DNA from 2 places in the Conyzicola sp. genome. Region 2 is predicted to be linked to the other one. Evidence: predicted binding sites of a transcription regulator. Region 2 holds the regulator's gene; the other holds the start of a gene.
The links. Region 2 encodes HrcA, which represses chaperone genes, less so after heat shock. Its sites were predicted from a motif close to TTNGCACTCGNNNNNNNCGAGTGCNAA; they were not measured.
Positions count from the first base shown of each region.

Region 1: the regulator HrcA is predicted to act here: its motif matches at 1,741-1,767, upstream of groL (chaperonin GroEL).

Region 1 covers NZ_JBXMIS010000045.1:105-3,907, reverse strand. Annotated here, with positions in the region: gene groL (chaperonin GroEL) at 71-1,699, opposite strand; gene AC14A7_RS04065 (DUF3048 domain-containing protein) at 1,831-2,850, opposite strand; gene AC14A7_RS04060 (cold-shock protein) at 2,930-3,133, opposite strand; gene AC14A7_RS04055 (LytR C-terminal domain-containing protein) at 3,276-3,803, opposite strand, start outside.
Region 2 covers NZ_JBXMIS010000140.1:8,248-22,091, reverse strand. Annotated here, with positions in the region: gene AC14A7_RS13010 (TrmH family RNA methyltransferase) at 1-489, shown strand, start outside; gene AC14A7_RS13005 (D-alanyl-D-alanine carboxypeptidase family protein) at 542-1,762, shown strand; gene AC14A7_RS13000 (fatty acid desaturase family protein) at 1,893-2,999, shown strand; gene AC14A7_RS12995 (SGNH/GDSL hydrolase family protein) at 3,024-3,785, opposite strand; gene AC14A7_RS12990 (GlsB/YeaQ/YmgE family stress response membrane protein) at 3,960-4,226, shown strand; gene dinB (DNA polymerase IV) at 4,336-5,619, shown strand; gene AC14A7_RS12980 (DEAD/DEAH box helicase) at 5,631-7,418, shown strand; gene AC14A7_RS12975 (cold-shock protein) at 7,524-7,727, opposite strand; gene AC14A7_RS12970 (HAD family hydrolase) at 7,925-8,596, opposite strand; gene hemW (radical SAM family heme chaperone HemW) at 8,655-9,875, shown strand; gene AC14A7_RS12960 (DUF4870 domain-containing protein) at 9,902-10,276, opposite strand; gene AC14A7_RS12955 (DUF4870 domain-containing protein) at 10,351-10,740, opposite strand; gene hrcA (heat-inducible transcriptional repressor HrcA) at 10,950-11,972, shown strand; gene dnaJ (molecular chaperone DnaJ) at 12,031-13,143, shown strand; gene AC14A7_RS12940 (16S rRNA (uracil(1498)-N(3))-methyltransferase) at 13,158-13,844, shown strand, end outside.

The DNA.
Region 1 (3,803 bases), on a different contig from region 2:
GGCGCCAGGTGCCTTCTAGAAAGAAGTCACGCTCACGCCGGAATGGTTTCTCAAGCCAGATCTTTGGCTTTTAGAAATCCATTCCGCCGCTGGGGTCACCCATCGGCGCGGGGTTCTTCTCTGGCTTCTCTGCGATGACTGCCTCAGTGGTGAGGAAGAGACCGGCGATCGACGCGGCGTTGAGCAGCGCAGAGCGCGTGACCTTCACCGGGTCGTTGATGCCTGCAGCGAGCATGTCGACGTACTCACCGGTTGCGGCGTTGAGGCCGTGACCGACGGGCAGGTGGCGCACCTTGTCAGCGACAACACCCGGCTCGAGACCGGCGTTAAGCGCGATCTGCTTGAGCGGGGCGTCGATGGCAACGCGCACGATGTTGGCACCCGTTGCCTCGTCACCGACGAGGCCCTTGATGACGTCACCGTCGAAAGCGACCTTGCCAGCCTGGATGAGGGCGACGCCACCACCGGCGACGATGCCCTCCTCGACGGCTGCCTTGGCGTTGCGCACTGCATCCTCGATGCGGTGCTTGCGCTCCTTGAGCTCGACCTCGGTGGCTGCACCGGCCTTGATGACCGCAACACCGCCGGCGAGCTTCGCGAGGCGCTCCTGGAGCTTCTCGCGGTCGTAGTCGCTGTCGGTGTTGTCGATCTCTGCACGGATCTGCTTGACACGGCCGGCAATCGCCTCCTCGTCACCCGCCCCCTCGATGATCGTGGTCTCGTCCTTGGTGATGATCACCTTGCGAGCACGGCCGAGCAGGTCGAGGGTGGCGTTCTCGAGCTTGAGACCGACCTCCTCGGAGATGACCTGTCCTCCGGTGAGGATCGCGATGTCCTGCAGCTGCGCCTTGCGACGGTCGCCGAAACCGGGAGCCTTGACGGCAACCGACTTGAAGATGCCGCGGATCTTGTTGACCACCAGGGTCGCGAGGGCCTCGCCGTCGACATCCTCGGCGATGATGAGCAGCTGCTTGCCTGACTGGATCACCTTGTCGACGATCGGAAGGAGGTCCTTGATGTTGGAGATCTTCGAGTTCGCGATGAGGATGTACGGGTCTTCGAAGACAGCCTCCTGGCGCTCCGGGTCGGTGACGAAGTACTGCGAAAGGTAGCCCTTGTCGAAGCGCATGCCCTCGGTCAGCTCGAGCGTCGTGCCGAAGGTGTTCGACTCCTCGACGGTGACGACACCCTCCTTGCCGACCTTGTCGATCGCCTCGGCGATAAGCGCGCCGATCTCGGGGTCTGCGGCAGAGATAGACGCCGTTGCAGCGATCTCTTCCTTGGTCTCGATCTCCTTGGCGGAGGCGACGAGTGCCTCGATGACGGCAGCGGTTGCCTTCTCGATACCGCGCTTGAGGCTGATCGGGTCAGCACCGGCGGCAACGTTGCGGAGGCCTTCGCGAACGAGAGCCTGGGCGAGCACCACGGAGGTGGTCGTTCCGTCGCCAGCGACGTCATCCGTCTTCTTGGCAACTTCCTTGACGAGCTCTGCGCCGATCTTCTCGTACGGGTCGTCGAGCTCGATCTCCTTGGCGATCGACACGCCGTCGTTCGTGATGGTGGGGGCGCCCCACTTCTTCTCTAGCACGACGTTGCGGCCGCGCGGGCCGAGGGTCACCTTGACGGCGTCGGCGAGAATGTTGAGGCCGCGCTCGAGGCCGCGACGGGCCTCTTCGTTGAAAGCAATGATCTTTGCCATGTGTGTTTCTCGTCCCTCCCGGACGTATTACAGCTGAGTTGTTGGCACTCGAACTCTGCGAGTGCCAAAGGGAAATCTAGCACTCGGGTATGGGGAGTGCAAGAAAGCGCCGGGCCGTGGCGCTCGGCAGATCACGCTACTGGCGTAAAGGATCCCGTTGTCGGCACCAGCTCTATCCAGCTGTTGCCGGGGGCGAGGCGCACCGTCACTCCCTGGTCGTCGACGAGGCGGATGACGGAGGTTGCGGCATCCTTCGACCACGTCACGGGAATCGTGGCGGCGCCGCTCGAGACCCAGCCCTGGCCGGTGCCCACGAGCTGCGTCTTCGGCACCCCGAGGCTCTTGTCGATGCCGACGAAGAGGGCGATGACGTTGGTGGCCGACAGCTGCGCGCCGTTGCTGTCCATGTCGGCGACGCCCTTCTGCGCACGCAGGTACTTCGACTGCGCCGCGTCCCACGTCCACGACGGGGTGGAGTAGGTCGAGAACACGATATTGAGGGCGCTGGCCGGCGCGCCCTCCTTCGCGGCCGTCGACGACGGCACGTCGAGGGAGAACGCGAACTGCTGCTGCGGGGGACGTAGCTCTGGGTGCTCTGCGATCAGCGCGACCGCCTTGACGAGCACGTTGTGCGGGGCCGTCTTGGTCTTGGTGCGGTAGAACGTCTCTGCCGTCGACTTCTGGCCGTGTATGGCGTTGAAGACGTTCGTGGCCTGCATGAGTGCGACGAATCGCTGCTGGCCGCCGGAGTAGGCGATGATTCCGCCGAAGGCCGAGACGATATCCGGGTCCATCGGTCGAATGGAGCGCACCGGCCCGATCTCGTCTGGCACATCGGACTGCCAGATGGCGACGTAGCGGGTCAAACCGCCTTCGACTAGCTCCTCGAACACGATGTCGGTGCGGTCGAGCCCGACCTGCGGCCTGGCCTCTGGGTGGTTGTCGATCTTCGCGGCAAGCGATGGATTGAGCGCGCTGCCAACGGGGATGGCCTCGCCGGTGAGAGGCGCGATGCCCATGGGCTCTGGCGCCTCATAGGTCGAGGTGTACGACGGGGTCGGGGTCGGCACCGGCTCGGACGCGGTGCAGCCGGCCAGCACGAGGCCGACGGCTACCAGGGGTGCGATGCGCACCGCGCGACGAGCGTTCACAACAACAAGCCTAGCTGCGGCGACCTCCGCGACGTCGATAGCTGAGGTCGTGTCTGGTTTTGAGATGGAGCCGGCGTGACTAGGAGACCCGCACGGATTCGGCCTGCGGGCCCTTGGCGCCGGTGCCGAGTTCGAAGGTGACCAGCTGCCCCTCCTCCAGCACCTTGTAGCCGCCCATGTCGATGGCGGAGTAGTGCACGAAGACGTCCTGCCCGCTGCCATCGACCGTGATGAAGCCGTAGCCCTTCTCCGCGTTGAACCACTTGACGGTGCCCTGTGCCATGTCTCGCTCCTTGCTCGTGAAACACGACAGTAGCGGAGCAGACACCACAGAAATGGCCCGAAAAAGCGATCGTGACCGGGTGTTACCGCGATTCAACGAGACTTAAACACGCCCGAAACACTGGGCTGCGGCATGGCTTCGACTACGGGGTCGGAGCCTCGTAGTCAGAGCCGAGCACGATGGTGATCGGGGCACCGAGGAACGCCGTGCTCTCGAGCACATCGCCAGTGCCGAGTGCGAGCACGAGGCCGCGCGCGATGTCCTCGTCTGCCGGGTTGCTGTAGTAGACGACGGTCTTCTCGATGTCGCGCTGCGAGGCGAGTGCGAACGCGCCGACGGGCCATCCCGCTGTGCGAAGAGCAGTGCCGGCGGCAGTCTCAAGGTCGACGGTCGGGGTGGCGTTGAGCACCGTGATGGTGATCGCGCGCGCCGGGTCGATCGTCGTCGGGTCGGTGAGCGGCTCTGCGGTCAGGCTCGGCGACGCCGACGGCGCAGCGGTCGGCTCTCCCTCGAGAAAGCCAGTGCCGTTCAGCAGGTTGAGCCCGAGCACGCCGATCAGCACGAAGATGCCAGTGAACAGCGCGGCCCAGGCGAAGGTGATCCAGCCGCGGCCGGCCTTGGGCGGTGCCCGGTGGGCGCCAACGCGTGCCAGGTCGGCCGGAAGGTCGTC
Region 2 (13,844 bases):
CTTGTCGATCCCTCGGAGCTGCTGCAGAACGCGCGTCGCGTCGTCGTGATCGAGGATGTCGTCGACCACACCAACGTCGGTGCGATCTTCCGCTCCGTCGCCGGTCTCGGCGCCGACGCCGTGCTCGTGACACCTCGCTGCGCCGACCCGCTCTACCGGCGCAGCGTGCGGGTGAGCATGGGCACCGTCCTGCAGGTGCCGTGGACCCGGCTTCCCGAGTGGCCGGAGGCCGCCAGCGTGCTGCGGGACGCTGGCTTCCACATCGCGGCGCTGGCGCTCGCGGATGACGCGGTCAGTCTCGAGAGCTTTGCCGCGTCGCCGCCGGAGCGCGTTGCGATCCTGCTCGGAGCCGAGGGCGACGGTCTCAGTCAGCCAGCCCTCGCGGCCGCCGACTCGATCGTGACGATCCCGATGCTGCACGGCGTCGACTCGCTCAACGTCGCTGCGGCATCCGCGGTAGCCCTATACGCGCTGCGGGTGAAGCCGTAGCGCACCGGCTCGGCTGTCAGGCGTGACGCTCATCGCGAATTACGATTGACCGGTGCCGCTCTCCCGACGACAGATTCTGCGCCGCCGTCGCACGGCCGTCTTCGGGGGCCTCGGTCTCGTGCTCGCAACGGCGTTCTACCTGCCGTTCACCCTGCTGGCGCCCTTGCATGCAAACGCTGCCCAGCTCGATCCGTATGTCGCTCCTGTCACGGCCGCGCCGACTCTCACCTTCCCCGGCTACGGCGCCACTGCCGTTGGCGCGGTCGGCTTCCCCGGCATCCTCGCCTCGAGCGGCACCAGTGATGCGCTGCCGTTGGCCTCGATCTCCAAGATCGTCACCGTGCTCGTGACACTCGAGGCCAAGCCGCTCGGTGTCGACGAGGCCGGACCCGACATCGCCTTCACCGCGGCAGACGTCGCGCTCTACAACGACTATCTCAAGCGCTACGGGTCGGTGAAGCCGGTGAGTGCGGGTCTTGTGCTGAGCTACCGCGAGGTGCTCGAGCTCACGCTTGTCGCCAGCGCCAACAACTACACCGAGAGCCTGGTGAACTGGGCATTCGGCTCCGAGGCGGAGTTCCTGCCGGTCGCCAACGCCTGGCTCGCAGAGCACGGCCTGACGACGATGGTGCTGGCCGACTCGACCGGCATGAATCCACAGAACGTGGGTGCGGCATCCGATCTCATCGAGCTCGGCAAGCTGGCGCTGGCTGATCCGCTCGTCTCCGAGCTCGTCTCGACCAAGAAGGTCTCGATTCCCAGCGTCGGCGACATCAAGAACACCAACAAGCTGCTCGGGGATGCCGGAGTGCGCGGCATCAAGACGGGAACCCTCGACGAGGCCAACCTGCTGTTCGCCGCCGACTACGAGGTCGGGGACCACACTGTGACAATCGTCGGCGTCATGCTGGGCGCCGAGGACCACACCGTGCTCGACAAGGATGTCGTCACGCTCCTCACCAGCGTCAGGCCCGGCTTCCAGCAGGTCGATCTCACGGTGGCCGGGCAGGAGTACGGCAGTTACTCGACCCTGTGGGGCGACGAGTCAGAGGTCGTGGCAGCCGACGACGCCTCCATCGTGGTGTGGTCGGACACGGCGATCAGCCTGCTCGTTCAGGCGCGCCCGGTGACGCTCGGGGTGGAGGGGGAGAACGTCGGTACCCTGACCTTCACCGTTGGCACCTCCACCGTGCAAGTGCCGCTCGAACTCGAGTCGACGATCGATGACCCCGGCGTCGGCTGGCGGCTCTCACACCCCACCGAGCTGTTCTAGACGATCACTCCCACCCCACTTCGGGCAGTCGCAACCGATTCTCAGCGTTGTCCATTATTCTGGGGTCATCCGTTGGGCAGTTGCCCGTAATCGCTTGGCTGGGAAGTCGACTTGCAGTCTTAGAGGTCCGTTGACAATTCCAGCCGCCGCTTCTGGCGTACCTGCTTCCCGTGTCGTCCGCACCGGCCCCCGTGGCATCGGCAATCCCGTGTCGGAGTTCTCCGCGCTGCTCAACACGGTGCGCGACGCAGGGTTGCTTCGCCGCCGTACCGGGTTCTACATCGCCACGTTCGCGGTCATCACGGTGCTGTTCGCCGGTGCCTGGGTCGGGTTCGCCCTGCTGCAGGACAGCTGGTTCATCCTCATCATCGCCGGCGTGCTCGGCATCCTCTTCACCCAGTACGCGTTCCTCGGCCACGAGGCCGCACACCGCCAGGTGTTCGAGTCGGGTAAGGCCAACGAGCTCAGCGGTCGCATCCTCGCCGACTTCTTCGTCGGAATGAGCTACTCGTGGTGGATGAACAAGCACACCCGCCATCACGGCAACCCCAACACGGTTGGCAAAGACCCCGATATCGAGCCGGACTTCATCATCTTCCAGGAGAAGGACGCCGCCGCCCTCCGCGGCCCTGCGGCGTGGATCAGCCGTCGTCAGGCCTGGCTCTTCTTCCCCGCTCTGCTTCTCGAGGGCATCAACCTCCACCGACTGGCCTACAGCACCGTCTTCTCGCGCAAGAAGGTCGAGAAGCGCGCCCTCTCGATCGTGCTGCTGTCGATCCGCAACATCGCCTACCTGTCTGTCGTGTTCTACTTCCTGCCACTCGGTATGGCCTTCGCCTTCCTCGGTGTGCAGCTGGCCATCTTCGGCCTCTACATGGGTGCATCGTTCGCGCCCAACCACGTCGGCATGCGCATCCTGCCCGCCGACAGCAAGGTCGACTTCCTCCGCCGTCAGGTGCTCACCAGCCGTAACGTGACCGGCGGATGGTTCATGAACCACTTCATGGGCGGTCTCAACTTCCAGGTAGAGCACCACCTCTTCCCGAGCATGCCGCGACCGCACCTGCGCAAGGCGAACGAGATCGTCAAGGAGTACTGCCTCGCCCGTGACATCGAGTACTCGGAGAACAACTACTTCGCGGCGCAGGCACTCGTGCTCGAGTACCTCAACCGGGTTGGGCTCGTTGCTGGCAGCAAGTCGTGGGCGTGCCCAGAGGCTCAGGCCTACGGCCGCTAGCCGTCGACTGATGAGCGCCGGGCTCTAGAAGCCCGGCCGCTTGGGCGAGACGTTGTCGCCGCTCGACTGGTGGCGCAGCCGTCGCAGCACCCACGGAACAAAGTGGGTGCGTGCCCACACGGCATCCTCTGCCCTCGCCTGTCGCCACGCCACGCGCGGCAGCGGCTCCGCCTCGAACGGCTCAAGGTCGTTCTCGACGTTGAGGGCGGCCAGCACCATACGCGCGACCGTCTGGTGGCCGACGGGGGAGAAGTGCAGGCGGTCGGGTGCCCACATCCGTGGATCGCTGAGTTCTCGCAGAGCCCACATGTCGGCGACGACCGCGTCGTACTTCTGGGCGAGAGCACGCAGGTTCTCGTTGTAGATCGCAACCTTGCCGCGCACCCGGCTCAGCACCGGTGTCATGCCGATGTCGGGGCCGTTGAACATGACGACCGTCGCGCCGGTGCTGCTGAGGCGTGCAAGCCCCGTCTCGAACCTGGCCGCGACGTCGTCGGGATCGGTGCCTGGCCGGATGATGTCGTTGCCGCCCGCAGACACCGACACAAGGTCTGGCTTGAGCTCAATCGCGGCCTCGACCTGCTCGTCGAGGATCTGCTGCAGCAGCCTGCCGCGAATGGCAAGGTTCGCGTAGGCGAAGTCGTCGGTGCCGGCCGCGAGCACTTCGGCGACGCGGTCGGCCCAGCCCCGATGACCCCCAGGGCTTGCTGGCTCCGGGTCGCCGATTCCCTCGGTGAACGAGTCACCGATGGCGACGAAGCGGGTCCACGGGTGCTGCTGAGGCATGTTCCAATCTTGCTCCTCCCATCACGCGTGCGCCAACCTGAGCGCTTCATGTGCGTCCACCTAACAGTCAGGCAACGTCCAGCGCAAGGGGTTGCCCCCCATCCGGGGGCGATGCCAAGCTCGTTCATGGCCCCGAGACCCGGGGCGGAAACACTGAACGACTGGGAGGTCGTTATGACCATCATTGGATGGATTCTTCTTGGACTAATTGCCGGCGCTATCGCGAAGGCGATTCTCCCGGGAGCGCAGGGAGGTGGCTGGATCGTCACCATCATCCTCGGCATCGTTGGTGCTCTTCTCGGTGGTTTCATCGGCAGCGCTCTGTTTGGCATCGGGCTTGAGGGCTTCTTCTCGCTCGAGACCTGGCTGCTCGCGATCGGTGGTGCGATTCTCGTGCTCCTGATCTACGGCCTCGTCACGCGAGGCTCGCGCCGGGCCTAATACCCCTTAGCTCGACCGCACCCGGTTCGCCCCCTCGAAGGGTGAGCCGGGTGCGGTGTTTTAACGGGTCACACCGGTCGGAGTCGGCAGCTGGTGCGAGACTGGCTGCATGGGCAAGCAGGACGGCAGCGCGCGACTGACAAGCGCGCTGGATGTCGACGACAGCACCGCAACGATCCTGCACGTCGACATGGACGCCTTCTTCGCCTCGGTCGAGCTGCTCGAACGGCCAGACCTCCGTGGTCTCCCGGTGATCGTCGCTCACGACGCGGCGCGGTCCGTCGTCACGGCAGCCACCTATGAGGCGCGAAGGTTCGGAGTCAACTCCGCCATGCCGCTCGCGCTGGCCAAGCGACGGTGCCCTCAGGCTGTCATCCTCGAACCGCACTTCGAGCGCTACCAGCACTACTCGCGAGTCGTCTTCGGCATCTGCGACGACTTGACGCCATCCGTCGAGCGGCTCGGCATCGACGAGGCCTTCCTCGACGTCGCCGGCGCTGGCAAGGTCATCGGCAGCCCCGTGCGGGTGGCGACTATTCTGCGCGAGCGGGTGCGAGCAGAGACGGGGCTCGTGTGCAGCGTCGGTGCGGCGGCGTCCAAGTTCGTCGCGAAGCTCGCATCGGGCCAGTCCAAGCCCGACGGCCTCCTGGTGGTGCCGCGAGAGGAGACGGTTCAGTTTCTGCGTCCCCTGCCGATCTCGCTGCTGTGGGGCGTCGGCGCCAAGACGGAGGCCACGCTCAAGAACCTCGGCCTTCACACAATCGGCGATCTCGCCGACACCCCAGTGGCAACCCTCACGCGCATGATCGGGCCGGGCGCCGGCGCAAAGCTGCACGATCTCGCCTGGGGCATCGATCCGAGAACCGTGCAGCCGAGAGCAGAGGAGAAGAGCATCGGCCATGAGGAGACGTTCGGCGTCGACATCACCGACGAGCGCATCATCCGCCGAGAACTGCTGCGGCTCTCATCGATGGTCGCCGTGCGACTGCGGGAGGCCGGCATGTCAACGCGCACCGTGGCCATCAAGGTGCGGTTCTCCGACTTCAGCACCGTCACCCGCTCTCATACGATCGCCGACCCCACATCGACAGGTCGCCGCATCTTCGAGGAGGCGATGACCCTCTACCGCGCCCTCGGCCGCGACGAGCCCGTGCGGCTCATCGGTGTTCGCGCGGAGCAGCTCGGCACGGCGGGCTCGTCGACCTTGTGGGACGTCGACGAGACCTGGACCCAGACAGAGGGAGTGATGGACGCGGTTGCCGAGCGCTTCGGCCGCGGCACCGTCACGCAGGCCTCGCTTCTCCACCACAGCAATGGCCGCTCGATCGAGCGCGACATCCAGGCCGAGGTGACCGGGCATGTCAGAAACGCCCCTGTCAGAGGCGTCGACTAAAGTCTGATCAAGTGACGACAACTCCTCCCACCCGCATCGTGGGAACGTTCGCCGCAGAGCACCTCTCACCCTCCTACCCAGAGCGCGCAGCGCGCGGAACCGCCGATCGCCTTCGCGCCTGGCAGGCCGAGGCGCTCGACCTCTACTTCGAGCGCGAGCCACGCGACTTCCTCGCTGCGGCCACGCCCGGTGCAGGAAAGACCACCTTCGCGCTGCGTCTGGCGACAGAGCTCATCGCCCGCCGTGTGGTCGACCGGGTCACAGTGGTGGCTCCGACGGAGCATCTGAAGCGCCAGTGGGCAGATGCCGCCCACCGGGTCGGCATCCGACTGAACCCAGAGTTTCGCAATGGCGATGCATTCGGCGGTCGGCGCTTCCACGGACTCGCGGTCACCTATGCGCAGGTCGCGATCAAGGCTGAGCTGCACAAGCGCATCACAGAGTCGGCCCGCACCCTCGTCATCCTCGACGAGGTGCACCATGGTGGCGACGCGCTGAGCTGGGGCGATGCGATCCGTGAGGCCTTCGGGCCGGCTACACGGCGGCTGTCACTAACCGGAACCCCTTTCCGCAGCGACACTGCCCCGATTCCCTTCGTGACCTACGCACCGGATGCCGCGGGCATCCGCACGTCTGTCACCGACTACAACTACGGCTACGGTCGCGCTCTCGCCGACGGCGTGGTGCGCCCCGTGCTCTTCATGGCCTACGCCGGCCGCATGCGCTGGCGCACCACGACGGGCGACGAGATGGAGGCGCGGCTCGGCGAGGGCGACACCAAAGACGTCACCGCCCAGGCATGGCGAACCGCGCTGTCGCCAGAGGGGGAGTGGATGCCGTCGGTGCTCGCCGCGGCTGACCGGCGCCTCACCGAGGTGCGCGACAACATCCCCGACGCCGGTGGCCTCGTCATCGCAACCGACCAGGCGAACGCCCGCGCCTACGCAGAGCTGCTGCAGCGCATCACCGGGGAGAAGCCGACCGTCGTCCTCTCTGACGAGAAGGCCGGCTCCGACAGGATCGACACGTTCTCGCAGGGCACGAGCCGCTGGCTCGTGGCCGTGCGGATGGTGTCGGAGGGCGTCGACGTTCCTCGACTGTGCGTCGGCGTCTACGCGACCTCGGCATCCACCCCTCTGTACTTCGCGCAGGCGGTGGGGCGATTCGTTCGTGCGCGCCGCCGTGGCGAGATCGCCTCGATCTTCGTTCCCAGCGTGCCGACCCTCATGACCCTCGCCCACGCCCTCGAGCTGGAGCGCGACCACGCGCTCGACCGCGACTCTGGAGACACGCTGCTCGACGACTCACTCCTCGTCGAGGCGGAGACCAGCGAGAGCGTCTCAGAGAGCCTGACAGAGGAGTATGACTGGAAGGCCCTCGAGTCGGATGCCAACTTCGACCGGGTGCTGTTCGACGGCGCGGAGTTCGGTTTCGCCGCGGAGACACTCAGCGATGAGGAGCACGACTTCCTCGGTATCCCGGGAATCCTCGAGCCCGACCAGGTGCGCGAGGTGCTGCAGGCGCGCCAGGCGCGCCAGTCCCGCCGGTCGTCGGCCCGCGAGCAGGCGCTCCCTCCAGAGGAGCGCACGCCGCCGCCGCTCTACCGCACCCTCAAAGACCAGCGCAAGGTGCTCAACGGGCTCGTGTCGATGCGGGCCAAGCTGTCGGGTCAGCCGCACGGCATCATCCATGCCGAGCTGCGCCGGGTGTGCGGTGGGCCAGCAGTCGCACAGGCGACCGTGTCGCAGTTGCAGGCGCGCATCGACTACCTTCGCAAGCTGTCGAAGTCGGCGCACTAGATCTCGGCGCACTGGGTCTCACCGCGTCCCGTGCGGGTTAAACAAAGAAGCCCCGGTTGCCCGGGGCTTCTTCGTTCAGTCTGGTGTATCTAATGAATACAAAGACTAGAGTGCGCGGATGTTCTCCGCCTGCGGGCCCTTGGGGCCCTGCGTGATCTCGAACTCGACCTTCTGGTTCTCGTCGAGAGACTTGTAGCCCGAGCCCGTGATTGCCGAGTAGTGGGCGAAAACGTCCGGACTACCATCCTCAGGAGCGATGAAGCCGAAGCCCTTTTCTGCGTTGAACCACTTGACTGTGCCTGTTGCCATTTTTAAAACTCCTCCAGGAGCGTTTCTACTTGGTTCCGATTGTCGAAACCGTTGCCGCGCGCCATCATCACTGACAATGCGCGGTTGTGGCTAAGGCTATAGCAGATATTGCCCTCGTGAGTGAAAACGAGAATAACTGGAACCCAAAAGTAACCTGCTGTAATGCGACCGAAATGTACCCCGAACGAGGGCGGAGGTCAGCCAGAGAGCTCTGCGAGGGCTCCGATGAGGCTATCTAGCCCGGACTCCAGGTCGTCCATGACGAGTGTTGCGCCCGTTTCGCGCAGGTCGTCAGCGGGGTACACGCCCGTCGCAACGGCCAGGAAAGGGATCCCAGCGGCTGTCGCGGCGATGTCGTCGCCGGGCGTGTCGCCCACGATCACGAGCGCGTCAGACGGGTGGTCCGCCTTCGCTGCACGCGTGAGGTCAGACCTCACCGGCGTCTCGTGGCCGAAGTAGGAGTGGTCCCAGTCGAACAGCGACGGGTCGATGCCGGCGCCAGAGATCTTGTAGCGACTGCGGTTGGCGGAGTTGCCCGTCAGAAGCGCGTTCACCCATCCAGCGCTGGATGCCGCGGCAAGGGCCGAAAGGACGCCTGGGCAGATCTCGCGATGGCTGCCGCTCTCGTGGCGCAGCCGCGACAGCTCGTCGAGGTGCACCGATGCGCTCGCGTGCAGCGACTCTGGGAGGCCGTGCGCGGCGAGCGACTCCCGCAGGATCTGGCCGTCGGTCTTGCCGTGGGTGTTGGGAAGGCGCACCGCGATCGCGTGACCCACTGCCAACTCGATGGCCTCGTGGTACAGGTTGCCCGCATCCTTGCCATTGCGCACCAGCGTTCCGTCGACGTCCCAGAGTATGTAGTTGGTCACGAGTCCATCGTGCCATCACCGACGGCACCTCGATTCCCAAAGCTGAGAGACTAGACGGATGCCGTCTGCCCTCCCGCTCGCCGACCCGGCCCCGCTCGACGGCATGCTCCCGCCGTCTGTGCTGGATGGAGCGACGGAGCGCGACTTCGGGGTCTACGTGCACGTGCCCTTCTGCCGCGTGCGCTGCGGATACTGCGACTTCAACACCTACACGACCGACGAACTGCGCGGGGCTCGACGCAGCGACTACGCCGGCCAGGCGGCGACCGAGGTTTCGCTTGCCGGGTCGGTGCTGCGGGCATCCGGCCTTCCAGACAGGCCAGCGTCGACGGTGTTCTTCGGTGGGGGAACCCCGACGCTGCTTCCGGCATCCGATCTCGCTGCGATACTCGGCGCGATCGTCGACGAGTGGGGCGTGGTTGCGGGCGCGGAGATCACGACGGAGGCGAACCCCGACTCCGTCGACTTCGACTACCTGGTCGCGCTTCGCGAGGCAGGATTCACCCGGGTGTCGTTCGGCATGCAGTCCGCGGTGCCCCACGTGCTCGCCGCTCTCGAGCGCACGCACGACCCGCACCGGATACCGCTGGTCGTCGAGTGGGCGCGTCAGGCGGGACTCGGCGTCAGCCTCGACCTCATCTACGGCACACCCGGCGAGTCGATCGACGACTGGCGCACGTCGCTCGAGCATGCGATAGCCCAGCACCCCGACCACCTCAGTGCCTACGCCCTCATCGTGGAGGACGGTACGAAGCTCGCGCGGCAGATCCGCAGCGGTGAGCTGGCCATGCCAGACGACGACCTGCAGGCCGACATGTACGAGCTCGCCGACGAGCTGCTCTCCGCGGCCGGCTTCGAGTGGTACGAGGTAAGCAACTGGCGCGCTGGCGACACCGCGAGTCGGCACAACCTCGCCTACTGGCGCGGGCACGACTGGTGGGGAATCGGGCCAGGAGCGCACAGCCACGTCGGCGGAGTGCGCTGGTGGAACGTGAAGCATCCATCCGCCTACGCGGACCGCATCGCGGCAGGGCACTCACCGGGTGCCGGGCGCGAGACGCTCGACGCTGAGACTCGGCGGGTCGAGGGAGTGCTGCTGTCGACGCGCATTCGCGAGGGGGTCTCGATCGCCGTGCTTACGGCATCCGGTCGACGGGCGGTCGCCGGCCTCATTGCCGATGGACTGGTCGATGCAGCCGAAGCCATTCATGGCACTGTCGTGCTGACGCTGCGCGGCCGGCTACTGGCCGATTCGGTCGTGCGCAGGCTGCTGGACTAGCCGCAGCTGAACTAGGGGCTACTCGACTAGCTCACGAAGCGGATCGAGAGCGGGTAGGTGTAGTACTCGCCGCGGTTCGCTGCCATCGCCGCAAGGATGCCGAACACGATCTGCAGAACGTAGACGGCGAGCAGCAGGAGGATGCCGATGCCGATGAGCGAGAGCACGAAGCCGACGACGAGAGCGATGAGCATCGTGAGCTGGAAGTTGAGCGCGGTGGCGCTGTGCTGGCGAATGAACGGGCCGCGGTCCTTGAGCACGAGGTAGCCGATGACCCCGGCCCAGAATCCGACAAACACGAAGCCTCCGATGTGGATGAGCGTCGCCCAGAGCTTCTCGTCACTGGGGCTCATCGGGGTCTGCGACTGCACGTACGGGTTGGCGGGAGGCGGCGTGCTCATGGGGCCATCAAACAGCAGAACGGCCCCGGAGCAAACCCCGGGGCCGTTCTGAGTGCAGGCGAGCTGCGAAATGACTACTTGATGAGGCGCAGGGCGAACGGGTAGCGGTATGCGACGCCGTCCTTGGTCTTGAGGAAGCCCTGGATCGAGAAGATCACCGTGACAACCCAGAGGGCGAGCGGCAGGATCCAGCCGATGAGGCCCCAGATGCCGAAGGTGACGGCCGTCAGGATCGTGTTGATGATGATGATCGCAACCTGGCCGATGAGGGCGGTGATCTGGAAGTTCAGCGCCTCCTTCGCCTCGGTGTTCGTGAACGCGCCGCGGTCCTTGAAGATGAGCCAGATGATGAGCGAGGGCAGGATGCCGATGATGCCACCAAGGTGCGCGAAGCTCGCCCACTGGCGGTCCTCGGTCTCGGAGAGGGGGGCGGCCGGAACCGGAGCCGGAGTTGAATCAGTCATGTGTCGTTGCCTTTCAGGTGAACGAGGGTAGGTCCCGTGGTGTGTCTCGGGGCTTGCGCTCATGCTCGCACCCCGTATGAGGGGCGCGCGCAAGCACAGAGACAAGCTAGCGCTTGGATAACGATGCGTGCAACGCCTTCGTCGCTGTGTGTCGCGATACAATTGGCAGTCAGGCATACGGAGTGCTAGCACAGGAAAGGCGGGTGTTCGTGGTCTCGGATCGTGGTCTCGAGGTGCTTCGCGTCATCGTGCAGGACTATGTGGCCTCCCGCGAACCCGTCGGATCCAAGTCGATCGTCGAGCGCCATTCGTTCGGTGTGTCCGCGGCGACGATCCGTAACGACATGGCCAGTCTCGAGGAGGAAGAGCTCATCGCAGCTCCTCACACATCCTCCGGTCGGGTGCCGACCGACAAGGGCTACCGGGTGTTCGTCGACCAGCTCGCCGACCTCCGACCACTGAGCTCTGCCCAGCGTCAGGCGATCGAGACATTCCTCGGCCAGTCGGTCGACCTCGACGACGTGCTCGCCCGCACCGTTCGACTGCTCTCGCAGCTAACCAACCATGTTGCCCTCGTGCAGTATCCCTCGCTCGCGAAGTCACGGGTGCGGCACATCGAGCTTGTGCCGCTCAGCGCGCGCAGAGTGATGGTCGTCTTCATCTCCGACAGCGGGCGGGTCGAGCAGAACATCATCGACCTGCGAGCGGATGTCGGCGTCGATGACATCGCCGAGCTGCGATCGAAGCTCAATGCCTCGATCGGCGGCCTTGGGCTTGCTGAGGCGGCATCCATTCTCGCCTCGTTCCCGTCGCAGTTCGCTGCCGATCGGGCCGACCTCGTCACCGACATCACATCGAGTCTTCTTGACCAGGTCGCGGCAAATCGCCAGGAGAAGCTGGTTATGGCGGGGGCGGCCAATCTCGTGCGCACGGAGAACGACTTCACCGGAAGCATCTACCCGGTGCTCGAGGCAATAGAAGAGCAGGTCACGCTGCTCAAGCTGTTCAGCGAGGTCGAGGCCGACCGCAACGGCGTGGCCGTGAGTATCGGCCGGGAGAACGCGGAGTTCGGCCTCGGCGAGACGTCGGTGCTCTCCAGCGGCTACACGACCTCTGGAGGCACCGTCGCCCGACTCGGCGTCCTCGGCCCGACTCGCATGGACTACTCCAACAACATGGCCGCGGTTCGCGCTGTCGCCCGATACCTGACTCGCCTGCTCGGCACCGACTAACCAATGCCGATGCACTGGCACGCGCCTAGAATTCCAACCGTGAGGACGAAGAACCACTGTGGCTGACCATTACGACGTACTCGGTGTCGAGAAGACGGCATCGCCGGAGGAGATCAAGAAGGCGTACCGCCGGATGGCTCGCGAGTTCCACCCGGATGTGAATCCGGGCAAGGAGGCAGAGGAGAAGTTCAAAGAGGTCACCCACGCCTACGAGGTGCTCAGCGACCCAGGGCAGCGCGCTAACTACGACGGCGGCGGAGCCCCCGGGTTCAGCGCCGGCGGCTTCGGCGGTTTCGGCGACATCTTCGAGACCTTCTTCGGAGGCGCCCCCGGCGCCGGAGGCAGCGGAGCCGCACCCCGCTCCCGCACCGAGCGCGGCGGGGACGCACTGTTGCGAGTCGAGGTCGAGCTCGCCGAGGTCATGTTCGGCACCAAGCGCGACATCGAGGTCAACACGGCCGTGCTGTGCGAGACCTGCGAGGGCAGCTGCTGCGCGCCGGGCACCCGCGCTGTCGTCTGCGACATCTGCCACGGCTCCGGCCAGATCCAGCGGGCGGTTCGCAGCCTGCTCGGCAACCTCATGACCTCCAGCCCCTGCGGCACCTGCCGCGGGTTCGGCACCGTCATCCCGAGCCCCTGCGTCACGTGTGCCGGTCAGGGGCGCGTGCGCGCGAGCCGCACCATGACCATCGACATCCCTGCTGGCGTCGACACCGGGCTGCGCCTTCAGCTGCAGGAGCAGGGCGAGGTCGGCCCGGCCGGCGGTCCCCGCGGCGATCTGTACCTCGAGATCAAGGTCAAGCACGACGACATCTTCAGCCGCAACGGCGACGACCTCCTCGCGACCGTCGAGGTATCGATGGCCGACGCGATCCTCGGCACCAAGACGGTGATCGAGGGACTGGATGGCGAGATCCCGATCGAGATCAAGCCGGGCACCCAGAGCGCAGAGATCATCACCGTCAAGGCGCGCGGCATCACGCACCTGCGTGGCGGCGGTCGCGGCGACCTCAAGGTCGGCGTGCAGGTGCTCACCCCGTCACGGGTCAACTCCAAGGAGAAGGAGCTGATCCAGCAGTTCGCGCAGAGCTACAGCTCGCCGCCGCCGATCCTCTCGAAGTTCCAGCAGGGGCTCTTCGCCAAGGTGCGCGACCGCTTCCTGAGCTTCTAGCAGGGCTGCCTCCCGTGGCCTCGCTCTACCTCAGCAGCGCACTAGAGTCGGCGACCGTCGGCGCCGTTGTCGTGCTGATGGGGGAGGACGCCAAGCACGCCATCACGGTCTCGCGCACGCGGGTCGGTGAGCGCCTCGCGATCGGCAACGGCCGCGGACTCGTGGTCTCTGGCGCGGTGAGCGCGATCGAGCCGGGTGCGTTGTCCCTTCTCGTCGAGAGCGTGCGCGATGAGGAGCGCCCCTCGCCAGAGCTCTGGCTCGTGCAGGCGCTGGCCAAGGGCGATCGCGACGAGCTCGCCGTTCAGGCGGCCACCGAGCTGGGCGCCAGCGGCGTCATCCCGTGGTCGGCCTCCCGATCGGTGTCGCGGTGGGATGCCGCCAAGGCGGAGAAGGGGCGAGCGCGGTGGGAGTCGATCGTTCGCGAGGCGAGCAAGCAGAGTATCAGGGCCTGGGTTCCCGCGGTGGAGCCCGTTGCCAGCGCTGCCTCGATCGGCGCGCTCGACTCCGTGCTCGTGCTCGATCCGACGGCGACCACCCGCCTCAGCGAGGTCGTGCTGCCGACCGCAGGGCGCATCCATCTCGTTGTCGGCCCGGAGGGCGGCATCGACGAGCGCGAGTTCGCAGTGCTCGGCGGCACCCGGGTGCGCCTCGGCGCAGAGGTGCTGCGCACGTCGACAGCCGGCCCTGCCGCACTCGCCGTG